One region of the Streptomyces sp. NBC_00376 genome, then DNA from elsewhere that is predicted to be linked to it. Evidence: riboswitches for the same ligand, from Rfam matches in the RefSeq annotation. Region 1 holds a riboswitch; each other region holds the start of a gene.
What was found. Region 1 has a riboswitch for cobalamin ahead of OG842_RS03535 (FecCD family ABC transporter permease). Riboswitches for the same ligand answer to the same signal wherever they lie in the genome.
Positions count from the first base shown of each region.

Region 2: it holds a riboswitch for cobalamin, as region 1 does, so the genes downstream of both, OG842_RS30190 (cobalamin biosynthesis protein) here and OG842_RS03535 (FecCD family ABC transporter permease) in region 1, are expected to answer to the same signal.
Region 3: it holds a riboswitch for cobalamin, as region 1 does, so the genes downstream of both, OG842_RS27535 (prenyltransferase/squalene oxidase repeat-containing protein) here and OG842_RS03535 (FecCD family ABC transporter permease) in region 1, are expected to answer to the same signal.
Region 4: it holds a riboswitch for cobalamin, as region 1 does, so the genes downstream of both, OG842_RS04270 (ABC transporter substrate-binding protein) here and OG842_RS03535 (FecCD family ABC transporter permease) in region 1, are expected to answer to the same signal.

Region 1 is NZ_CP107960.1:750,471-754,271, forward strand. Features, by position in the region: gene OG842_RS03525 (ABC transporter substrate-binding protein) at 1-496, opposite strand, end outside; gene OG842_RS03530 (ABC transporter ATP-binding protein) at 512-1,297, opposite strand; gene OG842_RS03535 (FecCD family ABC transporter permease) at 1,297-2,406, opposite strand; cobalamin riboswitch at 2,508-2,661, opposite strand; gene OG842_RS03540 (hypothetical protein) at 2,761-3,237, opposite strand; gene OG842_RS03545 (hypothetical protein) at 3,440-3,801, shown strand, end outside.
Region 2 is NZ_CP107960.1:6,688,811-6,692,611, forward strand. Features, by position in the region: gene OG842_RS30185 (cobyric acid synthase) at 1-1,385, opposite strand, end outside; gene OG842_RS30190 (cobalamin biosynthesis protein) at 1,382-2,395, opposite strand; cobalamin riboswitch at 2,541-2,669, opposite strand; gene OG842_RS30195 (hypothetical protein) at 2,823-3,053, opposite strand; gene OG842_RS30200 (inorganic phosphate transporter) at 3,076-3,801, opposite strand, start outside.
Region 3 is NZ_CP107960.1:6,097,252-6,101,052, reverse strand. Features, by position in the region: gene OG842_RS27540 (MBL fold metallo-hydrolase) at 271-1,311, shown strand; cobalamin riboswitch at 1,522-1,659, shown strand; gene OG842_RS27535 (prenyltransferase/squalene oxidase repeat-containing protein) at 1,774-3,048, shown strand; gene OG842_RS27530 (SCO2322 family protein) at 3,045-3,731, shown strand; gene OG842_RS27525 (energy-coupling factor transporter transmembrane component T) at 3,728-3,801, shown strand, end outside.
Region 4 is NZ_CP107960.1:904,347-908,147, reverse strand. Features, by position in the region: gene OG842_RS04275 (FecCD family ABC transporter permease) at 1-797, opposite strand, end outside; gene OG842_RS04270 (ABC transporter substrate-binding protein) at 794-1,774, opposite strand; adenosylcobalamin (AdoCbl) riboswitch at 1,795-1,931, opposite strand; gene OG842_RS04260 (VOC family protein) at 2,587-2,934, shown strand; gene gndA (NADP-dependent phosphogluconate dehydrogenase) at 3,174-3,801, opposite strand, start outside.

The DNA of each region.
Region 1 (3,801 bases):
TCCCCCGGCCGTTGCGGCACGACTCGCTCAGCAGGTACGAGTCGATGCCCACCCGCCGGAGTTCGGCGGGGGTGAATCCGTCTCCTTCGCTGAATCCGTAGTTCCATCCGGCGAAGACCAGATCGGCGCGGGCGTCGATGACCAGTTCTTTGTTGATCCGGTCCTTGGAGAGCCACTTGGTCTTCCGGTAGCCGTCCTTCCAGGGAACGGAGGTGAGGTCGCCCTTGTCCTCGGGCATCACATAGCCCGCCATGTGGTCCTCAAGTCCGAGCGCGAACATGATCTCGGTGATGCCGACGTCATTGGTGACCACGCGCTGCGGGGCCTTGTCGTACGTCTTGTTCTCTCCGCAGTTCTCGATGGTCACCGGGTAGTGGCCGTCCCCGTTCCGGGCAGCGGTCTTCTCTTCCTGGCGGCTGGGAACGTCCGCACCGCAGCCGGTGAGGAGCAGGGCGGCCGCGAGGGCGAATGCGGCGGGGCGTGCGAGGTCGGGCATGGTGGGAGCGGCTCCTCAGGAGTCGGATCGTGCGGGGCGGAGGCGGTCGAAGAGCAGCTGTACGGCGCCGGTCTCCGGATGCGGGACGCGGTGTGCCCGTACGCCGAAGACCTCGGCCAGCAACGCGGGGGTGAGCACGTCGTGCGGGGCGCCGGACGCGACGATCCGGCCGTTGTCGATGACATGGAGCAGGTCGCAGTGGAGTGCGGCGAGGTTGAGGTCGTGCAGCGCGGTGAGGACGGTCAGTCCGCTGCGGCGGACCAGGGCCAGCACTTCCAGCTGTTGTGCGATGTCCAGGTGGTTGGTCGGTTCGTCGAGCACCAGCAGCCGGGGGCGCTGGGCCAGTGCGCGGGCGATCAGCACCCGTTGTTTCTCGCCGCCGGAGAGTGTGAGGAAGCCGCGCTCGGCGAGGTGGCGTGCGCCGACGTCCGCCAGGGCGGTCTCGCACACCAGCCGGTCCTCGTCGGTGGTGCGGCCCATCGACCGCTGGTGCGGCAGCCGACCCATCGCCACGACCTCGGCGGCCGTGAAGTCGAACTCGGCGACCGCCTCCTGGGGCAGTGCGGCAAGCAGGCGGGCCCCTTCGCGCGCGCTCATGGCGTACAGGTCCTCGCCGCCGAGCCGCACCGTCCCCGAGGAGGGGCGCAGCGCCCGGTAGACGCAGCGCAGAAGGGTTGATTTCCCACTGCCGTTGGGGCCGACCAGGCCGACGAGCTGCCCCTCCCCCGCTCCCAGCGTGGCGTCCTCCACCAGCCGTGCGCCGGCGATCTCGACCGTCAGGGCATCGATGTCGATCCGCATCACGCGCCTCCGAACGTGTAGGAGCGGCGGCGCATCAGCAGTACGAAGCACGGCACGCCGATGACCGCGGTGAGCACGCCCACCGGCAGTTCGGCGGGCGCGAGCAGCACACGGGAGAGGATGTCCACCCAGATCAGCAGAACGGCGCCCGCCAGTGGTGCGACGGCCAGCAGCCGGCGGTGGTCGGCGCCGACCAGCAGCCGGACGGCGTGCGGCACCATCAGGCCGACAAAGCCGATCGCGCCGCTCACCGCGACGACCGCCCCGGTGACGGCCGCGGAGACCAGGAAGAGCTCCTTGCGCAGCCGTCCCGCGTCCACGCCCAGTGCGGCGGCGGTCTCGTCGCCCATGGCCAGGGCGTTGAGCCGGCGCGCCGACCAGGCGAGGTGGGCGAGGCCGCCGAACACGGCCCCCGCCGCGATCGGCACGGAGGACCAGGTGGCGCCGCCGAGGCTGCCGAGCATCCACATCATCGCGGAGCGGGCGGCCTCGCCACGTTCGGCGGCGAACACCATGAACGTGGTGACGGCCGAGAAGCCGTAGTACATCGCGGTGCCCGTCAGGACGAGCCGCAGCGGGGTCAGACCGCGGGCGGTGCGTGCGATCGCGTACACCAGCATCATGGCGAGGAGCGCGGAGAGGAACGCCGCCGTGGAGAGCGCCCAGATGCCCAGCGCGCCGAAGGCGCCGAAGATGAGCACGGCATTGGCACCGACGGCCGCGCCCGAGGAGATGCCGAGGACGAACGGGTCGGCGAGGGCGTTGCGGACCATGGCCTGCACGGCGACGCCGATGGACGCGAGTCCGGCCCCGACGACCGCGGCCAGCACGGCGCGCGGAAAGCGCAGTTCCCAGACGATGGTGTACGCCGGTACCTGATCGGGGGCTATCCGGCCGCCGGTCAGCCCGGCCCACAGGCAGTGCAGCACTTCGCCCCAGGAGAGCCCCGACGCCCCGATCCCCGCCCCGCAGACGAGCGAGACCAGGAGCACGGCGCACAGGGTGGCCAGCAGCAGTGGCAGCGACACGCGCCGGGGCGGCGCGGGCCCGGCCGCGGCGCGGGAGGTGCGCAGAGGCACGGCGGGTTTGCGGTCGAGGGGTGTGGCCACGGGCGGTCGCTTTCGCCTCGGGCCGTGCACCTACGTGATCAAAGGAGCAGCCCGGGCGCGAAGCGCCCTGCGCAGCACCACTCGCAGTCCACGGCGAATTGACAGGAGCCTTCACCACCGCGGGTAATCGGGCTCACGGGGCCCGATGTCGGGCTCCGCCTACCGTTGCGGGTCAGCGCCGGATTTCGACCGGACTTCCCCCGCGGGGCATGTGCAGCTTATAGCTCGCGCGGACAGGTGGTGCGGGACACCCCACAACGAAGCGGGCGCAGGCCTCCGTGCGACCGGCCGGCCCGCTCCGGGACCGATGCGCGGCGCTCCTGCCCGAGCACCCCGCGATCACATGGGCGGTGCTCAGTTCCGCGATGCGGCCGGGTGGTCGATCCGGGTCGGGAACGGGTCTCCGGTGTCCGAGTCGGCCACGAAGAGCGGTGTCGACCCGGCCATGCTCAGGTACCCGTTGACACTCTGCGTGAGGCTGAATCCGTACCCGTCGGGGGTGCCCGCGTTTCCCGCGAGCGGGCGCGAGGTGCTGAAGGTCCGCGTCGGCCAGCCCTGATCACTCCAGACACGCATCACCGCGTCGAAATACTGGTCGCAGGTGTCGGGGGTGGTTCCGAGCACCCAATACCTGATGTCGAAGGACGCGAACAGGACGGTGTCGTCGTCGATCCGGTTCGCGGGCAGGGTGACGCCGTCGTGAAACCTCGCCTTGGGGAGGTCCGGATGCCATAGCGCCAGGGCCAGTTCGGCGGGCAGTGCCCGGAGCGTCCCGGTGAAGTGCCGCAGCAACTGCGCACGGGCCTCGGCCTGCGTGGCTACCGGCAACATACCGTCCTCGTTCCGTCGGTTCGGGGCGGCACCGCCTCTCGGAGTCCGCCGACCACCCGCCGACCCGACGCCCCGTACGCTCCGACCCGCTCAAGGCAACTGTGCCACAGCGCGGCAGGCCCGATTCATACGAACGCCGAATAGAATCCCGGTGGTCGAGCGGGATGCCTGGCGATGGCAGGGCCGGGCGAGAGGGGGCGTCATGGGTCCCATACCGGGTGCGCGGGAAGAGCTGGACCGGCTGGGCCGAGTCCTGCGGGCGCAACTGGTCGAGCTGATATACGACTTGGCTCCCGGCAGTGATCTGCGCCTGCTGTTTCTCGACGAGCCGCGCATCGTCGACTGGCATGAACCGCTCCGCCACCAGTACTCGGCCGGCTGCTTCGTCGGTAAGCGCCGCGCGAATGTCAGTGGCGCCGCCATCGCGTCTCGCGCGGTCGTCCTGCTCGAATCGGCGGGCTGGGAGTGCGCGACGTCGCAGGAGGACGCCGATGGGACGCCCCGAATCATGGTCACCGGCCGCCACGACGGTTGCAGCATCGAGGTCCGTGCGATCGACCACGG
Region 2 (3,801 bases), 5.9 Mb from region 1:
TCGCGCAGCGCCGCGAAACAGGTGTCCGGAGCGGGGACGAAACGCCGGCCGGCGCCACGGGCGACCTCGGCCAGGAAGCGGCGGCGGAACTCGTCGCTCTCCAGCGAGCCGTGCCAGTGGGTGCCCCACACGGCGCCGACCCGGCAGCCGTCCAGGAACGGCTCCCCGCCCCGCACGTCCGCCACGCCGTGGTGGATCTCGTACCCCTCGACCGGCGCGCCGAGCGCCTCGCCGACGGGCCGGGCCAGGGTCTTCTCGCGGTCGAAGCGGATGCGTACGGGGAGCAGGCCGAGGCCCGCCACCTGTCCGGCCCGCGACTCGACCTCGTCCTCGATGTGCTCGCCGAGGATCTGGAAGCCGCCGCAGATGCCGAGGACCGGCCGGCCCTCGGCCGCGCGCCGCACCAGCGCGTCGGCGAGGCCGCGCTCGCGCAGCCAGGCCAGCGCCTTCACGGTGCCGCGGGTGCCGGGCACGACGACCAGGTCCGCGTCGGACAGCTCCTCGGCGCGGTCCACGAACCTGACGACGACGCCGGGCTCGGCGGCCAGCGCGTCCACATCGGTGAAGTTCGACATCAGCGGCACCGCGCACACCGCGACGCGCAGCACGTCCTCGCCGTGCGGCGGCGCGACGACCGACTCGCGCACGGCGCCGCGCAGCGAGACCCGCAGCCCGTCCTCCTCGTCGATGCCGAGACCGTGGGCGAAGGGCAGCACACCGTACGTCGGCCGGCCCGTGAGGTCCCGCAGCATCTCCAGGCCCGGCTCCAGCAGCGACACGTCACCGCGGAACTTGTTGACGAGATAGCCGGCGATCAGCGACTGGTCCTCGGCGGCGAGCAGCGCCGTCGTACCGAAGAACGAGGCGAAGACCCCACCGCGGTCGATGTCGCCGACGACCACCACCGGGAAGCGCGCCGCCCGCGCGATGCCCATGTTCACGATGTCCGTGCGCCGCAGATTGATCTCGGCCGGACTGCCCGCCCCCTCGCAGATCACCGCGTCGTACGTGCCCCGGAGCTGCTCCAGGCACTCCACGACCGTGGAGAGCAGCGCCTCCTGCCTGCCCCCGTGGTAGCCGCGGGCGCTCATCTCGCCGACCGGCTTCCCCATCAGGACGACCTGGCTGGAGCGGTCGCTGCCAGGCTTGAGCAGGACCGGGTTCATCAGCGCGCTCGGCTCGACGCGGGCGGCCTGGGCCTGCATGGCCTGGGCACGCCCTATCTCGGCGCCCTCCCGGGTGACGAACGAGTTGAGCGACATGTTCTGCGCCTTGAAGGGCGCCACCTTCACGCCCCGGCGCACGAGCCAGCGGCAGATCCCTGCCGTGACGACGCTCTTGCCCGCGTCGGAGGTGGTTCCGGCGACCAGCAGCCCGCCGCTCATGCGTTGCTCCGTCCTGTGATGCGAGGTCCCGCAAGGTTGGTCGCGGTGCTCCGGCGCCCCGCGATCCGCCGTGCGGCGAGGGCCGCGCCGAGCCGTCCCGCCACGCACACGCCGAGCGCCAGCGCACTCACCCGGCGCGACAGCCGCACCGCCCGCTCGATGTCCGCGGTCTCCACCGCCCGGCCCGTCTCCCCGTTGAGCACGGGGCGGTGCTCGACCCGGCCGCCGTACGCGAGGGTGCCGCCGAGCCGTACGCCGAGCGCACCCGCGAACGAGGCCTCCACCGGGCCCGCGTTGGGGCTCGGGTGCTTCGCGGCATCGGCCCGCCAGGCGCGGACCGCGCCACGCGGGCGCCCCCCGGCTGCCACGGCGAGCAGGGCCGTGAGCCGGGCGCCCGGCCAGCCCGCGAGGTCGTCGAGGCGGGCCGAGGCCCAGCCGTAGCGCAGATGCCGGGGCGAGCGGTGCCCGACCATGGCGTCGAGGGTGTTCGCGGCCCGGAAACCGGCCAGCCCGGGTACCCCGGCCAGCGCACCCCACACCAGGGCGCCGACCACGGCGTCCGAGGTGTTCTCCGCCACGGACTCCACCACGGCGCGGGCGATCTGCGGTCCGTCCAGGGAATGCGGGTCGCGTCCGCACAGATGCGGCAGCCGCTCCCGGGCCAGCTCGATGTCACCGGCGGCCAGGGCGGAGCCGATGGCCCGCGCCTCGCGGCCCAGGGACGTACCGCCGACGACGGACCAGGTGGCGGCGGCGGTCAGTGCCACGGAGGCGGCGGGGCTGCGGCGCACGGCACGGGTGAGCAGCGCGGCACCGCCCGCGGCGCCTCCGGCACAGACGAGGGTGTGCAGCGCGCCCCAGCCGCGGTGATCGCGCCACAGACGGCGCTCGACGCCCGCCGCGGCCCGCCCGAAGGCGGCGACCGGGTGTCCCCTGCGGGGGTCACCGAGCAGCAGGTCGCCGATCAGGCCGGCCGTGGCGCCGTACGCGAAGATGCGGTCGGCTCGCACGGCTCAGCCGGCCGTCGCGCCTCGGCGGACCTTCGTACAAAGGGCTCTCGTCGAGAGCACCGGGACAGCGGACGCACGGCAGCCGGGCATGGCGATATGTCCTCACTCAGGGTCCGCGCCCTGGTTCGACGTGACCGGCGACGAGAGTCTCCTGGCTCCCGGATCCGCGGTTCCCCCGGCCTTCCAGCCCGCTCGCGCGAGCCGTGACTTCCGGTGTGGGGGACCGCTCCCCGGTGACAGTGGCGGGACCGCGCCGGATTCGCACCGGCTTCCTCTGCTGTCGCCGTAATTGGCTCCGGCAGTCCACCACGCTCTGCGAACGCCCGTCAACCTGCCGTTGACCTGCGACGGCGCAGTGTGCTGAGACGCACATCGGGCCGGACACACGTGGTGTCCGGCCCGACGGGAGAGCGTGCGCGGGAGCGGCTCAGGCGACGATCAGATAGATCCCGTACGCGACGGCCGCCGCGCACAGCCCGAAGCAGACGTACGCGCCGGCGCGGGCCAGCAGCAGCGAGCCGCCGGAGCCGCCCTGCGCCGCCGGTTCCGGCTGCTTGGAGAGGCCGACGATGCCCAGGGTGAAGAGGCCCACCAGCGCGACGGTGACAACGAGGGAGACGCCGAATACGGAGCCGAGGGCTGCCCAGTCGATGTTCATGCTGATTCCTTAGACGGCCGGCTCAGACGGTGGCGGGTCGCGCCGGGTCCTGGGTGGTTCCGGCCGGGGCCGGAATGGTGGTCATGAGGTTCAGGTCCGGCGTCTGGACCGCGGCCGCGGTGGGCGGCGGGCTGACGGCGGCGATGGCCTGGGTGACGACGCCCGCGGGCTCGGCGTCGCCGTCCGACGGGGCGACGTCGCCGTGGCCGACCGGCTTGCGGCGCGACACCAGCCAGATGGCACCGGAGCCCGCGACCAGCAGCGCCGCGACGACCACGACACCCCAGGTGCCCTGCTTGGTGAGGAGCTCCGCGCCCGCCCCGACCAGACCGGCGGCCGGCAGGGTCAGACCCCAGGCGACGAACATCCGGGTGGCGGTGGACCAGCGGACCACACCGCCCTGCCGGCCGAGGCCCGCGCCCATCACGGCGCCGGAGCAGGACTGGGTGGTGGAGAGCGAGAAGCCGAGGTGCGAGGAGGCCAGGATGACCGTGGCCGCGCTGGTCTGGGCGGCGAAGCCCTGCGGCGGCTTGAGGTCGGTGAGGCCGCTGCCCATGGTGCGGATGATGCGCCAGCCGCCCAGGTAGGTGCCGAGCGCGATGGCCGTACCGGCGCAGACGATGACCCAGACCGGCGGGTTGGCGCCCGGGTGCAGGACGCCGCCGGTGACCAGGGCCAGGGTGATGATGCCCATGGTCTTCTGCGCGTCGTTGGTGCCGTGGGCGAGCGAGACCAGTCCGGCCGAGGC
Region 3 (3,801 bases), 5.3 Mb from region 1:
TCCCGCGGCGCGGTGCGTTGCCCGAATCGGCGTCCGGTCCGGATCGGCATCCGACTCGGTATCCGACCGGGTGCCCGACCCAGGATCTGACTCTGTGTCAGAACTGATACCAGTTCCAGTTCCAGGTGTCCACGTCCGTGACAGCACCCCGAACGAGATGGTCGACCGGGGCTACTACTGGAACAAGTTCTCGTTACAGTGGGCCCGACGCACCCACACGCGGGCGCGACGGATCGCAGCAGCACGTCGCCGAGAGAGATGGGGACCTCCATGACGCAGGTGACCGACCACGGCGGGGGCGTGCACAGCATCAAGGTGCCCATCCCGGACAATCCGCTGGGCCACACCCTCGTGCACGTCCTGGACACCGATCGGGGACCGGTCCTGATCGACACCGGATGGGACGATCCCGAGGCCTGGGACACGCTCTGTGCCGGGCTCGCCGCCGTCGGCACAGAGATGGCCGACATCCACGGGGTGGTCATCACCCACCACCACCCCGACCACCACGGGCTCTCCGGGCAGGTGCGCGAGGCCTCCGGGGCCTGGATCGCCATGCATGCGGCGGACACCGCGATCGTGCGCCGTACCCGGGAGTCCGAACCCGGCAGGTGGCTGACTTATCTCGCGGCCAAGCTCACCGCGGTCGGAGCGCCCGAGGAGCATCTCGCGCCGTTGCGGGCCGCCGCGGCCGACGGGGGCCGGATGCGGACGCTGCCGGGGTTGCGGGCCGCGCTCCCGGACCGCGAGATCGTCCCCGGTGAGCTGCTCGATCTGGCGGGGCGCAGGCTGCGGGCGATCTGGACGCCGGGGCACACGCCGGGGCATGTGTGCCTGCACCTGGAGGAGGAGCACCCGGGCAATCTGCCGGGCCGGGGGCGGCTCTTCTCGGGGGATCACCTGCTGCCGGGGATCAGTCCGCACATCGGGCTGTACGAGGACCCGGACGATGCCACGGCCACCGACCCCCTCGGCGACTACCTCGACTCGCTGGAGCGGATCGGCCGGCTCGGGGCCGCCGAGGTGCTGCCCGCCCACCAATACGCCTTCACCGATGCGGCGGGGCGGGTACGGGAGCTCCTCGGGCATCACGAGGAGCGGCTGACCGGGCTGCTCGGGCTGCTGGCGGAGCCGCTGACACCGTGGGAGCTGGCCGAGCGGATGGAGTGGAACCGGCCCTGGGAGCAGATCCCGCACGGCTCCCGGAACATCGCCGTCTCGGAGGCGGAGGCGCATCTGCGGCGGCTGGTGAAGCTCGGGCGCGCGGAGGCGGTGCCGGGGGCCGATCCGGTGGCGTACATCGCGGTGTGAGGCGTGGCGGTCCGGTGGCGTGCGGCGCGGTGTGAGCGGTGGCGGTCCGGTGGCGTGCGGCACGGTGTGAGGCGTGGCGGTCCGGTGGGGTGCGGCGCGGTGTGACCGTCGCGTGCCTCGCGGTGCGAGCGCGACCTGCGGTGCGGAGCGGAACGGAGTGATGTACGTCTCGGTGTGATCAGGGGGCGCTCCTCCCGGCCCGGCCCCCGCCCGGACCCGCCCGGTACAGTGTGCGGGTCGTCATCATGCCCGTTCAGGGGGAAGCCGGTGCGAATCCGGCACTGACCACGCAGCCGTGAACCGTCTTCGCAGGCGGTGAGTCGGAATGCCCTGTCCGCGGTCGTGACCGGCTCGGACCACCGGATCCCCCGGTGGTCGGCACCGTCGAGGTATACGGAGCCGGAGCCTGGTGCCTGAGCGTGCCTGTGCCCGGTTCACCCCGCAGGAGAGGCCCCGCCCGCCATGACCGTACGTCGCAGCGCAGCAACGCTCGCCGCCACCGCCGCCGTGCTCTGCGCGGCCGCTGCGCCGGTCGCGGTGGCAGCGCCGTCCCCGTCGCCCTCGCCGTCCGTCGCGCTGCCTTCCGGGCTGTACGGCACGGCGGACCCCACCTACGACGGCGTGTGGCGGCAGTCGATGGCCTTCCTCGCCCAGCGGCTCGAAGGGGTCACCCCGGCCGCGAAGTCGGTGGACTGGCTGATCTCCCAGCAGTGCGCCGACGGTTCCTACGCCGCGTTCCGGCCCGATGCCGCCAAGCCGTGCGACGCGAAGACCGTGCGGGACACCAATGCCACCGCGGCCGCCACCCAGGCCCTGGTCGAGGTGGGCGGGCACCGCGAGACCGTGAACAACTCGGTGCGCTGGCTGAAGTCCGTGCAGAACGAGGACGGCGGCTGGGGCTACACCGCGGGCGCGCCCACTGACGCCAACTCCACCTCCCTGGTGATCGGCGCCCTCGCCCGCCAGGGGCAGCGGCTCGCGGACATCACGACGCCCGGCGGCAAGACCCCCTACGACCCGCTGCTCGCGCTCGCGATCCCGTGCGGCGGGAAGGACGGCGGTGCCTTCGCGTACCAGGCCGACAAGAAGGGCGGGCTCGCCGCCAACGCGGACGCCACCGCGGCCGCCGTGCTCGGCACGATGGGCAAGGCGATGGCGGTCGGGAACAACGCCGCAGGCAAGGCGCCCAGTTGCCGGCCCGGTCCCGGGCTCACGCCCGAGCAGGCCGCCCAGAACGGCGCCCACTACCTCACCGGTGCCCTCGCCGGCAGCGGCCACCTGAACCAGGCGCCGATGCCCGGTGCCACCGACACCACCCCGCAGCCCGACTTCGGCAACACCGCGGACGCGGTCGTCGCGCTCTCCGCGGCCGGCCACCAGGACAAGGCGGCCGGGGCCATCTCCTGGCTGAAGAAGAACTCCGCGGACTGGGCCGCCCGGAGCGGCCCCGCCGCCTACGCCCAGCTGATCCTTGCCGCCCACGCGACCGGCAACAACGCCCGGGACTTCGGCGGCGTCGACCTGGTCGCCCGGCTGAACGCGGCCGGCCCCGAGCCCGCCGCCGTGGTGACGCCCGACCCGTCCGCCGACACCGGGTACGAGCCCACGGAGAAGGACCAGGTCCACAGCGGCGACGACGTGATCGGGGGCGTGTGGTGGTACATCGGCATCGGCCTCGTCCTCGCCGCGATCGCGTTCTTCCTGATCAGCGGTCGCCGGAAGAACAGGCAGCCGTGAGGCGCGCGGGACGGACCACCGCGCTGCTGGTGGTCCTGGGCGCCGTCCTGGCCGTGCTCGGCGCGGGACCGGCCCAGGCGGCCGGCTACCGGTACTGGTCGTTCTGGGAGAGCTCCGGCTCCGACTGGACGTACGCCACCCAGGGCCCGTCCCTGGTGCGGCCGGACGACGGGGCGGTGCAGGGCTTCCGGTTCTCGGTCAGCGAGGACTCCCAGGACTCGGCGAAGCCTCGCCGCGCCCCCGACTTCGCGAAGATCTGCGCGGTCACCCCGGCGAAGGACGGCACCAAGCGAATAGCGCTCGTCATCGACCCGGGCACGGCCGCGGACGCCCCGGCCGGTGAGACTCCGCCCGCGCCGCGTACCGCGTGTGCGCGGGTCGCCCCGGACGCGAGCGCCGCGGAGGCGCTCGCCTCGGTGGCGAAGCCGCTGCGCTACAGCAGCGACGCGATGCTCTGCGCCATCACCGGCTACCCGGGCTCCGGCTGCGGCGAACAGGTCTCCGGCGACGGGCAGGGCACGCCTGCCGGATCGGCGTCCGCCTCGGCCACACCGGCCGGGTCCGCCGCGTCCTCCGGCTCCGGCGGCTCCTCCGGCCCGTCCGCCGGGGTGCTCGTCGGTGTCGGTGCCGTACTCCTGCTCGGCATCGCCGCGGTCGTGCAGTCCCGCCGCCGCCGCGGATGACCGCCCAGACCGGCTCCGCCGTCCTGGCGCGCCGGCGTCCGCTGCGCGCCCCCGAAGCGACCCGGAGCAA
Region 4 (3,801 bases), 150 kb from region 1:
ACCAGCACCCCGATGATCAGCGACACCAGCACGAAGACCCCGCCCCGGAAACGGCCGGGGTCCAGGCCGAGGCTGCGGGCCCCTTCCTCCCCGGTAAGCAGCAGATCCAGCGGACGGGCCAGGCTGATCAGGAGCACGGCCCCGATGCACAGGACCACTGCGGGCAGGGCCAGTTGGTCCCATCGGGCGCCGCCCAGGCCGCCCAGGGTCCAGAACATGATCTCCCGCACATGCTCGGCCCGGGAGGACAGCACCAGGATCAGGCTGGTGAAAGCGGACAGCACGTACTGGATCGCCACCCCGGCCAGGATCAGCCGGCCCGTCGTCATGGTGCCGCCGCGCCGGGCCATCGCGTAGACGGCGACCAGCGCGGTCATGGATCCGGCGAACGCTGCGAGGGGCAGTGCCACGTCGGTGGCCACCCCGGCGCCGACCCCCAGCACGACCACCACGGCGGCGCCCGCCGACGCCCCGGACGAGGCGCCCAGCAGAAACGGATCGGCCAACGGGTTGCGCACCAACGCCTGGAGCACCGCGCCCGACAGCGCCAGACCGGCACCGACGACGGCCCCGAGCAGCACCCTGGGCAGCCGTACCTCCCACACGATCGTCGGGAACGCACCGGAGCGTTCACCGCCCAGGACCGTACTCAATACCTCGCCCGGCGGAATCCGTACCGGGCCGAGCACCAGACCGGCCACCGCCGCCGCGAGCAGCAGCACCGTGAGGGCGCCGATCACGACGGGGGTCGAGCGGAGGACGGACTTCGGGCCGGGGCGGGCGGACCCCGCGCTCACGGAGTGCCGGGGTGCAGCTGCCCGGCCAGGTCCTGTACGGCGTCGGCGACCCGGACACCGAGCACGGCCGAGGACAGCGGGAGTACCGCGAACTTCTTGTTCTTGATCGCCGGCACGTCCGCGAGTGCCGGGTCGTTCAGCAGCCGCTTCTTCTTGGCCTCGACCGTGGTGCCTCCGTAGTCGTAGATCACGGCCACCTCGGGCTTGCGCTTGATGACCTGCTCCCAGGACACGTCGCCGAAGGTGGCGTCGAGGTCCGCGAAGACGTTCCGGCCCCCGGCGAGCCGGACGATCTCATTGCCGATGCCCTTGCCGCCCGCCGTGAACGCGGAGCTGTCGCCGGAGTCGTACACGAACACCGAGGGATGTGCGGAGCCCTTGAGTTCTGTTTCGACCGTCGTGATCTTCTGTCGTTCCTCGGCGATCAGCTTCTTGCCGCGCTCCGGTACGCCGAAGGTCCTGGCGACTTCGGTGATCTCGGTGGCGAGCTGGTCGATGCCGACCTTGCCCTTGGTGCAGTTCTCGATGTTCAGCCGGGTGTTGATGCCGTCCTTCTGGAGACCCGCCCGGTCCTGGCCCTTGGTCTTGTCGAAGGCGCTGCTGTACCCGCCGTAGACGAAGTCGGGGTTGGCGCCGAGCAGCACCTCCTTGGAGGGGTACTCCTTCGCGAGCACCTTGGTCTTGTCGTACGCGGACCGGTACTCCGGCAGGATGCTGTCGTCCAGGTAGGCGGTCCCGGCCAGCCGGTCCTGGAGCCCGAGGGCCAGCATGATCTCGGTGACGTGCTGGTTCATGGTGACGACCCGCTTCGGCGGGGCGTCGAAGGTCGTCTTCGTACCGCAATTGGTGACGGTGTAGGGGAAACCGTCGGCGACCGGTGCGGCCTCTGCCTTGGCTTCGCCGCCGGTGCCGCAGCCGGTGAGAGGCAGCAGAAGCAGGGGTATGAGCGCGAGGGGTACACGGCGTATCGGGGGCATGACCGAGCCTTTCCGGGGGATGTCCTCGTCCCCTGGGTCGTACGAGAAGGCGGCGCGGTCAGTATCTGGCTTCCGGGCTGTTGCAGCCCGGTCACAGTGGCGGGACCGTACCGGATTCACACCGGTTTCCTGACGCGCGTCGCCTGAGTTTTCGGAGCTCATTCTGTCAGACCGCGTATTCCGCAGGTCATGCCCATTGCGCTGTCGGCCTTGGGCGGCCCCGGACACCGACATCCGCGACGACGATCGGCACTGCGGACGGGTTCCGCCCGGACCGGCGGGCTCGCCCGCCCCTGAAGGGCGCCATCCTTACCTACTGGACGTGGGACAGACACGGCTCGCCACGGAAAGTTCGTCGAGGCCCGGCCGGTTCTGGACATCGAGCACGTGGGTGCAGAGGTTTTCAGGCCGTTGCCGTGAGGCCCGGACACCGCCGCTGGAGGACTGAGAGGTACCGCTCTACCGGTTTCTGGACGCCTACTCCCCCGCTGACGCAGAAGAGGACGGTGGTCGCGCCATCGCCCGCAGCGGTTGTTGTCTGTCGGCAGAAGCGGCTCCAGACGTCGCCACTCCGCCTCTGTCAGATCTCCCCGACCAGTCATACGAGAGCCAACGAATCAGTGGGCGGCATGGGTGCGCGGTCAGCAGCTGCGATGCCACCACGCCAACTCCGGTTCTGCCATCAGCTCGTGATGCGTTCGACCGAGGAGCACCGCGTCTCAAGCGTGTTGCGAAAGTGTGTGCGGCGGCGGACGTGGCGTAGTACTTCTGGGGAGACACAGAGACACGTTTGTTCTCACTTGGAGTCGTCGATGGCCGTTCGCCGTGTTGTGCCCAACATTCAGTCGGAGGCCGCGCAGGAGAGCCGGGAGTTCTATGGCCTGCTGGGCTTCGAAGAGGTCATGAACCACGGCTGGATCATGACGCTCGCCTCCGCGTCCGCCCCGGCAGCGCAGATCAGCGTCATGACCAGTGACAAGACCGCGCCCGTCACCCCCGACATGAGTGTCGAGGTGGACGACGTGGATGCGGCTCATGCGGTCATGCGGGACAGCGGCGCGGAGATCGTGCACCCCTTGCAGGATGAGGAGTGGGGCGTGCGGCGGTTCTTCGTCCGCGACCCCAGCGGAAGGGTGGTCAACGTGCTGGGCCACCGCTGAAGGCCTCCGCACCTTGGGCGAAAGCGCAGGTCGCAGCCAGTCGTTGGTGGCCGCGATAAGGACGGTGGCCTCATAGCGGACCGCGAGTTTGTCGTATCTCGTGGCCACGGCCCGGTGGCGCTTGAGGCGGTTGATGCCGCACTCGACCGCGTGCCGAGCCCGGTAACCGATCTTGTCGAACTTCGGTGGGCGGCCGCCTCGTGAGCCGCGCTTCTTGCGGTCAGCTTTGCGGGTGTTGGTCAGCTTTCGACTTCGGTTTTGTCGCCGCCCCAGAGGGTGTGGAAGGCGCCGTTGCGGTCGATGCGGTGGTAGGTGTGTGCGCCGAAGTAGTCGCGCTGGCCTTGAGTGAGGGCGGCGGGGAGGCGCTCGGCGCGCAGGGAGTCGTAGTAGGCGAGGGTGGCGGCGAAGGCGGGGGTGGGGACGCCCTGGGCAGTGGCGGTGGCGATCACGGTGCGCCAGTCGTTCTGTGCGGCGGCGATTTCCTCGGCGAAGCTCTTGTCCGAGAGGAGGCTTGCCATCTGAGGCTGGGTTTCGTAGGCGCTGGTGATCCTGTCGAGAAACGCGGCCCGGATGATGCATCCGCCGCGCCAGATCGCGGCGACCTTCCCGAGGTTGATGTCCCAATCGTATTGCTCGCTGCCGGCCGCGATCTCGTGGAAGCCCTGGGTATAGGCGACGATCTTCGAGGCATACAGTGCCTGCTCGACCTGGTCGGCGAATGCCGCCGCCTTGTCCTCACCGAGCTTGCGGGCGGTCGGTCCTGCGAGGTGGCGTGAGGCATCACGGAGGGCGGCGTGGCCGGAGACGGAGCGGGCGAAGACGGCCTCGGCGATGCCGGAGACAGGAACACCCAGATCGAGGGCGACC